One region of the Paenibacillus sp. 2KB_20 genome, then DNA from elsewhere that is predicted to be linked to it. Evidence: riboswitches for the same ligand, from Rfam matches in the RefSeq annotation. Region 1 holds a riboswitch; each other region holds the start of a gene.
What was found. A riboswitch is a leader RNA that binds a small molecule or an ion and turns the genes downstream of it on or off. The one in region 1 is predicted to bind cyclic di-AMP.

Region 1 (4,265 bases):
CGAAAGAAGCCTGAACCACCTCGAAGAAGAATCCTTCGTCTTCTACACTAACAGGAGGCTGTTCCCGGACCGCCAGGCGAATCACGGCCGAAGCGACATTCGGCTGCGGAATAAACACCGTATGCGGCACAATACAGACCAGTTTAGGCTCACTGTAATATTGAACGGCAATGCTAAGGCTGCCATAATCCTTACTTCCCGGTGCCGCTGCCATCCGCTCTGCCACTTCTTTCTGAATCATCACCACGATATTTTCCAGCGGCAGCTTTTCCTCCAGCAGTTTCATGAGAATCGGTGTCGTCACATAATACGGCAGATTCGCAACCACACTTACCTTCGATACGCCCGCAAAATCCTGACGGAACAGCTCATGAAGATCCACCTTCAGTACATCTCCATGGTGCACCTTCACATTCTCATAGGGCTCCAGGACCTCCCTCAGGATGGGAATCAGGCGCTGATCAATTTCGACCGCGGTGACGGTCCCTGCCGTCTGCGCCAGCTTCTCCGTTAATGCACCGATACCAGGGCCGATCTCAAGGGCTCCCTTATCCTCATCCAGTCCTGCAGCTTCCACAATTTTATACAGAATATTCTGATCAATAAGAAAGTTTTGACCCAGACTCTTCTTGAAAGAGAATCCATGCCGTGAGATGATCTCCTTCGTCCGTCTTGGTGTTGATATATCCTCGATCCGATTCATTGGCTTACGCCCCCTTCTTCCAACTGTGCAAGTGCGGCCAGAAATTCTTCACGTGATATTTGAAACATGGCCAGTCGTTTATGGAACTGCTTGCTATTGCAATAACCGATCCCCAGCAGATTACCCATCGTCATACGCCTTGCTGCCGCTTCCGGATGAGCCGATAATCCGGCCTCCAGCATGTCCTCCAGACTAATCAGGCTCTCTCCACCCTCGAAGGAGGTATGGACCCGCTCCAGCGCACGCCGTATCGCCTCTGGCGAGGCATTCTCCACGCCGATATCCCCTTTGCGGGTAGCATCCGCCTCCGGGATAAAGGCATGCTTACAGCCGGGTACGCCCTGATCCACGATTTTGCGGATCCGCTCCCCTGCATGGTCAGGATCCGTAAATATAATGACGCCTCTGCGCTCCTGAGCAAGCGCTATGCGTTTCAGGATTTGCTTGTTGATCGCTGATCCGCCCGTTTCGATCGTATCCGCTTCTACGGCCCGTTTAATGGCAACGGTATCGTCTCTGCCTTCCACAACAATCACTTCTTTAATCATGCGTTTGTTCTCTTCCTTCCCAAGCAAAGCCACGCTTGTACAACTTTAGATTCAACCATCTTAGCTCTGTATACTCCGTTCTTAACAAAACAAAAGAAGAGGAAATACTCCCTCTTCTTCATCATTATATATTATAAGCTAAATAGTATAGCATTAGAATGGCATTGTAAATTGGAATTCATGCGTCTAGTTCAATTCAGGTTTAACCGGACCGATCACATAAACGGTGCGGCCGCTCTTCCGGCCGAAACTCGTGGCCGATTTGAGTGAATCATAATAAACATCGATTTTGTTGCCTTTGATGGCGCCGCCCGTATCTTCTGCACGACGGAAGCCAATGCCTTCGATATAGACCCACCATCCGATCGGGATGATATTAGGGTCAACGGCGATGGTGCGCCCTTCTGTAACGCGTGTGCCGGATGCAGTGCGTGTACCGATTCCTTGTTGCTCAGAAGAATACGCCGTCATCGACACATTGTTCAATACCTTGTTGTATTTAAAATCAACGCCTGCCCGAGAAACCACGTTGTTCTCAACAGCCTTGGCGGTTGTTACTTTCTTCGTGCCGGACAATTTGGCCGGTGTGGCTTTCACATCGGTGGCGGCCGCCTGAACAATGACGGGCTTCTTCACCTTTTTCGTGCCTACGGCAATAATTTTATCCTTCGTTCTGCGCTCGACTTTTTGGGAGACCTTCGTCTTCGAAACCAGCTTGCCATTGTGGTAGACCTTCTCATAATGGTTCACCATGAGACCGGACTCGCCCCGCTGAATCACGCGGTTATCCCCTCTTTCAAGCGATGGGTCGGCTGTTTTGATCACACGGAATTCCCGGTCTTCCGTCTCCTTAACTTTTTGTTTCGTGACGCGGACGACATGGATATTCATATTGCTGGTCAGCTTCGTGTTCTGTGCCGGTTGTACTATATCTTCACCCTGGATCGTAATACCAGCCTCTTTAAGTACATGATCAACCGTATCCTGGGATGTAAATATGGTTTTAGTTGTGCTGCCTACTGTAACTTTAACTGGAATTGCCCGTTCAATGATGATCCGATCTCCATCCTGGATCGCGCCGTTTAAAGGCATCGAAATCTGATCCTGAGGACTCAACGTGATCGCTTGCTCATCCAGCAATTCCTGCAGCAATGATCCACGTGTTTCTACTGTGGTGACACGACCATCGACGACAAGCTGAACCTCCTTGCCTGCCTGATCATGTACGACCAACGATATGAGAAGTGATACCGTAACGGCACCCATGGCACCGAGCAACATCAGTTGACGCAAATTGTCATGCTTCCATCTCAATGCGTAAGACATGCTGGATGATTGTGATTCATGGGTTTCTTCAGGTTGAAAAATGCCCACTATTCCATCCTCCTTCATAGTCCCGCCGTCTAGGTAAACGCATGAATGCATTTGACGTGACTATAGCAATTTTTCTCACAAGGCGCCCTGCTATCTATCTACACCCTGCGTCAATTCCCGTCATTTCGTCCATCTACCACCACCCCTTGTTTACCAAGAGTATGATGATCCCTTCTCCATTATTCAAAAATAAAAGAAAGCCAATGAAAGAGTACTAGAGGCTCTAACGTGGCTTCCTGATGATTAGAATCATGGAAATGGTATGCACGAGATTTCCCCTCTTATTTCGCTTACGGAGTTAGCTGTCGGGTTCGGACGTAAGAGAGACGCCCTAGATCCGGATACCCGCTCATGGCGAGATCCTTCAAATTCACCCCAAAGACCCGAAAAAGAAATCAAATACAGCTGCGTGCATTCAGACCAGTATGCACGGCGGTATCGGTTCCCCCGTTCTCCAGAATTCCGGAGATTAAGCGAGACGGTTCATGAAATATTCGGCTACGATCTGCACATCGCAGCTTCTTATCACTGAAAAGATGATATCCTGTTTACATGCAGGTTGTAAAGCAACATTCAACCACATTTTCTCATGTAAAAGGTTAAATTATTGTAATATTGACGCCTTTTCTGATTAAAAAACTTTAATTAATCGCGATTGCTCTCTTTTTCATCGCTTTTGCTCTCTTTTTCGTTAAATACCAAATCGTTCCAGTGCATTTTTGGTGGTAATTTGGGCCAATTCCTCATAAGACAACCCTCTAATCTCGGCTGCGGTCTCCGCCACCAATTTCACATAAGCGGTCTCATTTCGTTTCCCACGGAAGGGATGAGGCGTCAGGTAAGGGGAGTCCGTTTCGATCAATAATCGATCCAGCGGAACCTGCGCCAATACCTCTTTGGGCTGCTTTGCATTCTTGAAGGTAATCGGCCCGCCAAATGAAATATGGAATCCCATATCGAGACATATTTTGGCGGTTTCCCAGCTTCCGGAGAAGGAATGCATGACACCGCCCACTTCGGAGGCCTTTTCCTCCCGTAAAATTTTGATAATATCTTCATGCGCATCCCGATTATGAATGACAATCGGCATGTTCAGTTCCCGGGCAAGTCCGATCTGACGCCGAAGCACTCGGTGCTGCACTTCTTTTGGAGACGTATCCCAATGATAGTCCAGGCCGATCTCTCCAATAGCCACCACTTTCTCATGACTGCATAAAGAGGCGATCCAATCCAGGTCCTGATCCTCCATGGTAATCGCATCTACAGGATGCCAGCCCACTGCCGCATATATAAAATCATAAGTCTCTGCCAGCTTCATCGTAGTCGGGATCGTCTCCCGGTTAAATCCGATATTGATCATCCGGGTCACGCCGGCTTCAAGCGCCCTCTGAATTGCTTCCTCCCGGTCTTCGTCGAATTGGGGAGCGTCCATATGAGTGTGCGTGTCGAACAACATAAGATCCACACTCTCCTTCCTGTCGTTTCTGTGTCGTATATCTTCCATTAGCTGGGTAAATTGCAAATGTACCAAGCTTTGACTATTCCTCTAGGTTAATGTTGTTGCTTGAAAACATCGGCTATCTTCTCCGGCATCTGAGCCAGCAGCGGAGTCACTTTCTCTTCCGGATAATAAAGATGGT
Region 2 (4,265 bases), on a different contig from region 1:
GCTCTCCCCGAGCGCCGGAATGACCGGCTCCTGCAGTTGGATATACTGATGCCAGTAGGATGCGAACAGGTCCGTATTCTCAAATGAGGAGGTTGCCGGAAGCACGATGTCCGCATACTTGGCTGTATCCGTCATGAACAAATCGTGTACGACGGTAAACAGATCCTCCCTTGCAAACCCTTCGCGCACCCGCCCGGTGTCAGGAGCGACAACCAGCGGGTTGCTGCAATAGACAAAGACCGACTTAATCGGCTGTTCGGTCATGGCAAGCGCCTCGCCGATCCGGTTCATGTTAATGGTCCTGGCATCCGGATTCGGCCGGAGATCCGGACGCTCCAGTGCATCGCTGTCCATGCTGTTGTAGCCACCATTCGACTTGGCAGCCCCTCCGCCCCGCTTCAGCCATTGTCCGGTCAAGGCCGGAAGCGCCGCGATGCTGCGCACCGTCAAGCCGCCATTGTCGTGATGCTGAAGACCGTTACCAATATGAATATAAGAAGTACCGGCCCGGCCATACAGCTCGGCCAGCTTCTCGATATCCTCTACCGGAATGCCGGTAATGGAGGATACATGCTCCGGCGTATAGTCTTTGACATGCTCACGCAAGGCTTCATGCCCGAGCGTATACTGCCGGAGGAATTCCTCATTCACCATGCCATCTCGGAACATGATGTGCATGAGGCCGACCGCCAGTGCCGCATCCGTGCCCGGAAACAGCGGAATGAACCAATCCGACCATTGCCCGGTCTGGTTCTTATGAACATCAATCACAATGACCTTGGCACCGGCCTTGCGTGCTTTCTCTGCCAGCACTACTTGGTGCATATTGGTGCTGACGATATTACCGCCCCAGACAATGATGACATCGGCATGAACGGTCTCCTCCGGGACGGTGCCTCCATTAAACCCCATCACGGATTTCCAGCCCGCAGTGCCTGCGGAATTACAGATCGACTGCTTCAGGCGGCTGGCGCCCAGCCTGTTGAAGAATCTCCGATCCATACCGTCCACGCTCAATATCCCCATATTGCCGTAAAAGCTGTATGGTAGAATGCTCTCTGAGCCATATTCCTTGATCAGCTTCTTGTAGCGCCCGGTAATCTCCTGAATCGCTTCATCCCAGCTGATCCGCTCGAAAGCCCCCTCACCCTTGGGCCCTAACCTCCGCAGCGGATAAAGCACGCGCTCGGGATGATACACCCGATGTGCCATATTGCGGACTTTATTACAGATGGCTCCCTGCGTCATCGGATGATCCGGATTGCCGGTAACCTTCACGATTTTTCCATTCTCTTTATGCAGCAGCAAACCGCAAGTATCGGGACAATCCAACGGACATACCGCCGGAAACACACCATTCTCCTGATGAATCATCGCTTGAGTCATTTCGTCCATTCCCCCTTGTACACGCTGAATCATATCCCCTTATCTTAAAAGAAAATCAGGGCTCCAGTAAAGTCTTACATTTTTTTCTGAGCGGGTGTTTCACTCTACTTCCTTCCGGGTATATTCCTATCAAGAGCAACGAAGAGGAACCCAGACCCTTTCTCTTCCTTGCCAAATCATGGACCACTCCCAAAAAATTCGCCATGCCCATGTCTCCTCCCCCGAGACCGGCATGGCGAATTTGTTTGTATCCAGCGTCTATCGCATCACATCTGAGCTACTTGCCCTTACGCATCATAGAAAATCATGCTTTCTGTAGCAAACATGCAAAAAACAAAGCCTGTCAAAGCCACACATTTATGTAAGCGCTTATCTGTCATTTTTTATAAATAATTCTGCTTAATTTTTCGTTGGAGGGTGTTTTACAAAAGATTTGAGCAGGCGTAATATACTATTCAGCTTCGAAATCATTCTTCATATTCACATGACATTCGCTTAATTTCCAATTTGGAAAGCGGGGGAACCACACGTATGGATGGATACCTATAGGATCTGTCAACCATACTATGGGGTGAATCCTGATGCAGCGCGTACTTACGCCGCGACTATTATCAGGTAGGGCGACTCTCACCGCCCGAATCCGACAGCTAACCTCGTCAGCGTTGATGGAGAGGGTTGTGAACTTGTGATCAAACACAGGGTTCTAACCTGTGTTTTTTGTTTGCCAAAAATCAATATTGGAATGGAGATAGCCCATATGTCCAGCACATGAGGCACACCGATTGAACTCACTTCAAGCAGTTCCCATCATGTACCTATTCTTAATCGGCGGTGAAAAACATGTTATCTTCTATCAAACGATTCCTCATCGGAAGACCCCTTAAATCAACGGAATTGGGCGAGCAAAAGCTGAACAAAACCAAAGCGCTGGCCATCCTTTCATCCGACGCCTTGTCGTCCGTGGCCTATGGACCTGAACAAATTCTGATCGTCTTGATGACCGTTGGCGCGGCTGCCTATTGGTATTCCATACCGATTGCCGTCGGGGTCCTGGTCTTATTGCTGGCACTTATCCTATCATATAGACAAATTATTTTCTCATATCCGCATGGCGGGGGAGCCTACGTGGTTTCCAAACGGAATTTAGGCATGTATCCAGGATTGGTCGCTGGCGGCTCCCTGCTGGTCGACTACATCCTGACGGTTGCGGTCAGCGTATCGGCGGGGACGGACGCGATCACGTCGGCTTTTCCGGAACTGCATGCCTACAATCTGCCCATCTCCATCGTGTTCGTTCTATGTTTGACCGTACTCAATTTAAGAGGGGTTACGGAGTCGGCCACCATACTGGCTTATCCGGTTTACTTGTTTGTACTGGCGCTGTTTATCCTGATTGGCGTCGGAATATTCAACATAGCTACAGGCCATGCATCACCAGAGCTTCACACGCCGATCGGCACGCCTGTCGCCGGTCTCAGCTTGTTCCTGCTCCTGCGGGCATTTGCCTCGGGCAGCTCTGCCCTGACCGGCGTTGAAGCCATTTCTAACGCCATCCCGAATTTCAAGGATCCCGCTCCGAATAATGCGGCCAAAACCTTGGTCGCGATGGGATCCTTGCTGGCAATGTTATTTTCGGGCATCGTATTCCTGGCCTATTACTATGGGGTTAGCCCCAGCGAGCAAGTCACTGTCGTTTCCCAGATTGCCGAGCATACCTTTGGACGAAACGTTTTTTATTACTTTATCCAAGGAACAACAGCTCTCATTCTGATCCTGGCCGCCAACACGGGATATTCCGCCTTCCCGCTGCTTGCCGTTAATCTGGCGAAGGATAAATTTATTCCCCGAATGTTCACCGTCCGGGGGGACCGTCTGGGATATTCAAACGGGATTATCATACTTGGGTTCTTCTCCATTCTGTTGCTGCTGGCTTTCGAAGGCAAAACCGAGCATCTGATTCCTCTGTATGCCGTCGGCGTGTTTATCCCTTTTACCCTCTCCCAAACAGGGATGATGGTGAAGTGGATTCGCGAAAAGCCTGAAGGATGGATCGTCAAGCTGATCATTAATACCACCGGCGCATGCATTAGCTTTATCGTGACGATGATCTTCTTTTTCACGAAATTCGCCCAAGTGTGGACCGTCTTGATTTTCCTGCCGCTGATCATTTGGATCTTCACACGAATCCACAAACATTATGAGGCCGTAGCAGACCAGCTGCGAATTACGACCTGTGAGCCGGTTAAGCCGATTGAGGGAAATGTTATTATTCTGCCTGTGGCGGGAATCACGCATGTAGTGGAGAACTCGCTGAATTATGCCAAATCACTGGGAGCAGGACAAATTATCGCGGTGTACGTGCCGTTCGAGCGGGAGGACGAGGCGGCCTTCCAGGAAAAATGGAAGAAGTGGCAGCCGGACATCCGGCTGGTGACGCTGCACTCGCCTTATCGGAGCATCATTCAGCCGCTGACCAAATTCATCGATACCGTGCAGCGGAAGGCAAGCGAATCCCACTATCAGGTTACCGTTGTCATACCGCAGTTCATCCCCAAGAAGGGCTGGCATAACTTCCTGCACAATCAGTCCAGCTTGCTCATTCGCGCACATTTACTGTATCGGAGAGATGTGATTATCACCACAGTACCTTACCATTTTAAAAAATAGCGGGCTTGTTCCGCTGCGACTTATACAAGGAATCCACTCCGCCAACAACGTTAAAAAAGCTGCGATCATCCGATCCCTATTCTTAAGGGAGCGGTCAATCGCAGCTTTTTTTCCTCCGCCTAGACGCTTACCAGGCTTCGGGATATTAAGAAACATTCTGCGCAGAATGAACCTGTTGAGCAGTGCCGGTAGTTGGCGCAGACGGCAGTGCG
Region 3 (4,265 bases), on a different contig from region 1:
AGCGGCGAGAGTGTCACCATTCACTTGGAGTTTGAGGTCGAGCTCCCCAAAATATTTGCTCGCATGGGTACCACCGAGAATTTTATTATGGCGGGGCAATGGTTTCCTAAAATTTCGGTCTATGAACCGGCTGGTCTTCGCGGAAGAACAGAGGAAGGCTGGAATCTTCATCAATACCATGGCAACTCCGAATTCTATTCTAACTTCGGCATTTACAGCGTTCGCATCAGAGTACCCGAAAATTACATTGTTGCTGCGACTGGATTCCCTACCAAGCCTGCCCAAAAAATTAACGGGGAAAAAATTTATCAGTTCTATGCGGATGATGTGCATGATTTTGCCTGGTCGGCATCGCCGAACTTTGTCACGGCAGAAGAAGCATTCTCCGCACCAGGCGTACCGGGCGTCCGCATCAAGCTGTATCTCGATCCAGCCCATAAAGACTTAAAGGAGCGTTACTTTGATGCCGCCAAGTCGGCACTCGCTTCGTTTGGAAAATGGTACGGAACCTATCCGTATTCCACGTTGTCCATCGTCGTTCCGCCAGAATCGGGCAACGGTGCAGGCGGCATGGAATACCCGACGCTGGTCACGGCCTTCGGGGCCAAAAACGATTCGCCGGGGTATGAGCTGGAGCGGACCGTCATTCATGAAATTGCCCATCAATATTTTTACGGAATGATCGCAAGTAACGAATTTGAGGAAGCGTGGCTGGACGAAGCCTTCGCAACCTATGCAGAAGAACGAGTGATGGAAAAAGAATACGGGATTACCTCCAATACGGCGGCTCAGGGAGCATCCATCACTTCCCCTGCACCGCTGAAGATGGAATCCTGGAAATACAGCTCGCACGAAAACTACGCACTGAATGTTTACACGAGGGGCAAGCTGGTGCTGCAAGGCATCGAACGGCAGGTCGGTCCGCGGATGATGGAGAAGATTCTTCATACGTACGCCCAGAAATACCGCTTCAAGCACCCGACCACGTCCGACTTCCAGAAAGTTGTAGAGCAAGTAAGCAAAACGTCCTGGCAGCCGTATTTTGACCAATATGTATATGGAAGCCAGATGGCGGACGTTGCCATCGACGTGATCAAAACCAAAAATAAAGGCACGGCGGAACATCCTCGGTATGAATCTACGGTCAAGATAACGAGCAAGGACGGGGATATAACCGATGTGCCAATCGTGTTCGCCTTTGAGGACGGCAAAACGGTGGAGCGAACTTGGAGCGGCAAGGACCGAAAAGTTACTTACACCCTGGAGTACAGCACTCCGCTCGCCTGGGCCATGGTTGATCCGAAATATTCCATCGTCCTAGAGAATAAACACATCAATAACTATATGAAGGCAGGAATGGATCCGAAGGTGGTTACACGCTGGAATCTCAGTATTACCAAGCTTGTGGAGACGCTGTTCGGCAGCCTGTCATGGTGAGGGGGGAGCACATGAAAAGTTACGCAGGCCAAGGGTGGATCAGTGTTAAAGACCAGCTATACGTCTCGATTCTGCTCTTCTTATACCGTTTGCTGTGGGGATACTGCCTGTACCGACTCGTAAAATCGGCAGTCGTTCCCCTTCTTATGCGATATCCGGATTCTGCCCCTAACGAGCTCAGCCGTCTTTTATTCTTCTACGAGGGCGAGATGAGCCTATCCCTGAGCAGCACGGTCCACACCTACGCATGGCTTCTGGCCGGTTTGCTCTTGATCAGGATGATCTTCACCCCGCTCATTCGGGCCGGCATCTTCTACAACCTTCACCAGGAAGCTAAGGGCGAGCGCGGTTTATTCTTCTTCATTGGCATGCGGAAACTGTGGAAACCCGTAACGCTATTCTATCTGATAGAGCTCATTCTCACCTTTGCGCCCGGTTACTGGATTCTGCCCAAAATCCTTCCGATTCTGCTGAATGGGATTCAAGAGCCTGTTCTGCTGCTTCATGCACTGCCCTATGCAGCTGGGTGGTTCTTGTACGCCTATCTGATCCGCCTGTTATTGCTCTATATGCAATTCGGGCGCACTGGGGGGTTCGGTATGATCAGCTCTATTCTGGCACTCTTCCGCCGCTTGGGCACGGCAGTGCTGTTGTCCATCACCATCGGCGGATCAGCCTGTGTCATTCTGTTGCTCCTGAGCTCGGCTTCGCTCTTCTGGGCCGGGTTGATCGGCTTAATTATTCAGCAGGCCTCTTATTTCCTGAATGGACTATTCCAAATTTGGGTAATTTCCACCCAATATCATTTGTGGAGAGATTCCTCCTCACAGCATTCCTAATCGTTACAATTCGTTACCCTGAAATGGTGAATCATGCTCGCGAATAAGCTGTAATCCGAAGTGACACGTTTTTATCTCGAGCTTGATTTTACAAAGAATAAGCATTCATTTATCCTCTATATTACAAATTTCTGAGCGCCAAATTACAAAAAAACCTGTTTCCCCAAGATGGGGACAGGTTTTTTTGTTTAAAAATGATCTTTCCTCGTTTGCCAAATTGTTAATACTCTGCTAAAATAACGAATATGTTAGTAACAACTTTGTCATCTTTACTGTAACTTTTTTGTTGGAACGATGTAAATTCGTTAACTATGTTGGAACGTCAGACGTCAATGAATGGGTTCATCAACATTTTAAGGAGCCGAATTCCCATAACGATATGGGAAGCGGGGGATCCGTTTTGGGTGAATTGATCTCGCAAGAGAGGGATCATAGGGGACCTTTCAACCGAACCCTTAAGCTAACCTCGCAGGCAATGGAAGGAGCTTTTTGTTTTGAAAAAGAAGTTAACGGCTGTTTCTCTCGGCCTCGCACTCGCACTCACATTAGGGACCGGAAGCGCTTTCGCCGATTCCAAATTAAATACAGCAATCAAACCAGCCATTGGTGTCTCTTATAAAACGGGTGGAACCACAACGAATGGTTTTGACTGCTCCGGATTCACCAGCTATGTTTACAAGAAGCTTGGCCTTAGCCTGCCGCGAACGTCTGCAGCTCAATACAAAGTAGGAACGGCAGTATCCAAGAGCAACCTGAAAGCTGGCGATCTCGTGTTCTTCAACACATCCGGTAGAGGTATCTCTCATGTGGGTATTTATGTTGGGAGCGGCAAATTTGCTCATTCCTCATCTTCGCGTGGTGTCATGATCAGTCCGCTAAGCCAGAGCTATTACGCCAACCGATATGTAGGCGCTAAGAGAATTATGAGTCAGAATACGTACAAATCTGTAGCTGTGAACTACAATTAATGTTGGAACTTTATTGATTTACTCTTATAAGAAGCCCTGGGTTTATGAGATTGTGCCGATCTCATCCAGCGGCTTTTTTCTTTTGTTGATTGTGTGTATACCTTTATAACGTTTAAGACAACGAAAAAGTTTCCACTTTTCAAAAAAAAATGAATGCAGATATTGAAATGACTTCGTTTGGTTATTCCATCCTCAATATCCTCTTATTCTTTATATACCCTTCTCTCTCTTCATTAAACACCGTTTTGGAAAAATATTGATTTTATCTGACGCTTCGACAGCTAATGCGATTGAAAAATAGCAAAATCCATCAAGAAATAATTGCCAATCCCGCTTACTGTCTGATAGAATGGACGCAGTAACAACTTTGTCATTAATGTAAGTGCTTTAATACATAGATTGCTATGCCTCGCGGCAGCGAAAAGGAGCTTTCCATGCTGAAGAAAACATTATCAACAGCAGCCCTTAGTATCACACTGCTATTCACTTTGGGCGTTGGCAACGTGTTTGCTGATAGTGCGCTGGATCAGGAAATCGATAAGGTGCTAGGTACACGATACAGCTACGGCGGTACGACCACGAGCGGATTTGACTGTTCCGGCTTCACCATGTATGTATATGCCAAACTCGGTTTGAAGCTCCCGCATCAATCCGGCTCTCAATTCGACATGGGGACAAGCGTGTCCCGTAAGGATCTGCGCGCTGGCGATTTGGTGTTCTTCAACACATCGGGCCAGGGCATCTCCCACGTCGGCATTTATGTCGGCGATGACAAATTTGCCCATGCCTCGACCAACCGCGGCGTGGTTATCAACCGCCTTGCAGAGGAGTACTATGATCAGCGATACGTGGGTGCAAAGCGTATCATGAGCGATGATACGTATGAAGAGTCGGCTGGTGAATCATCCTAAGCTTTAGAGGCTAATCATCCCTATACATACCGCTTGCCCGTTAAAGGAGCCCTTACCTCTCTTTGACGGGCTTTTTGATGCGACTTGGATGTTCGGAAAAGGGTTATCAT

Region 2: another riboswitch for cyclic di-AMP. It lies ahead of AB4124_RS13020 (APC family permease); the one in region 1 lies ahead of AB4124_RS32555 (G5 domain-containing protein).
Region 3: another riboswitch for cyclic di-AMP. It lies ahead of AB4124_RS32810 (C40 family peptidase); the one in region 1 lies ahead of AB4124_RS32555 (G5 domain-containing protein).

The regions. Positions count from the first base shown of each region.
Region 1 covers NZ_JBFRHH010000023.1:47,374-51,638, forward strand. The annotation lists gene rsmA (16S rRNA (adenine(1518)-N(6)/adenine(1519)-N(6))-dimethyltransferase RsmA) at 1-703, opposite strand, end outside; gene rnmV (ribonuclease M5) at 700-1,251, opposite strand; gene AB4124_RS32555 (G5 domain-containing protein) at 1,438-2,625, opposite strand; cyclic di-AMP (ydaO/yuaA leader) riboswitch at 2,897-3,111, opposite strand; gene AB4124_RS32560 (TatD family hydrolase) at 3,317-4,081, opposite strand; gene AB4124_RS32565 (HD domain-containing protein) at 4,177-4,265, opposite strand, start outside.
Region 2 covers NZ_JBFRHH010000004.1:185,316-189,580, forward strand. The annotation lists gene AB4124_RS13015 (molybdopterin-containing oxidoreductase family protein) at 1-1,386, opposite strand, end outside; cyclic di-AMP (ydaO/yuaA leader) riboswitch at 1,869-2,064, shown strand; gene AB4124_RS13020 (APC family permease) at 2,227-4,053, shown strand; gene AB4124_RS13025 (formate/nitrite transporter family protein) at 4,199-4,265, opposite strand, start outside.
Region 3 covers NZ_JBFRHH010000024.1:35,275-39,539, forward strand. The annotation lists gene AB4124_RS32800 (M1 family metallopeptidase) at 1-1,437, shown strand, start outside; gene AB4124_RS32805 (hypothetical protein) at 1,449-2,276, shown strand; cyclic di-AMP (ydaO/yuaA leader) riboswitch at 2,626-2,766, shown strand; gene AB4124_RS32810 (C40 family peptidase) at 2,771-3,244, shown strand; gene AB4124_RS32815 (C40 family peptidase) at 3,682-4,155, shown strand.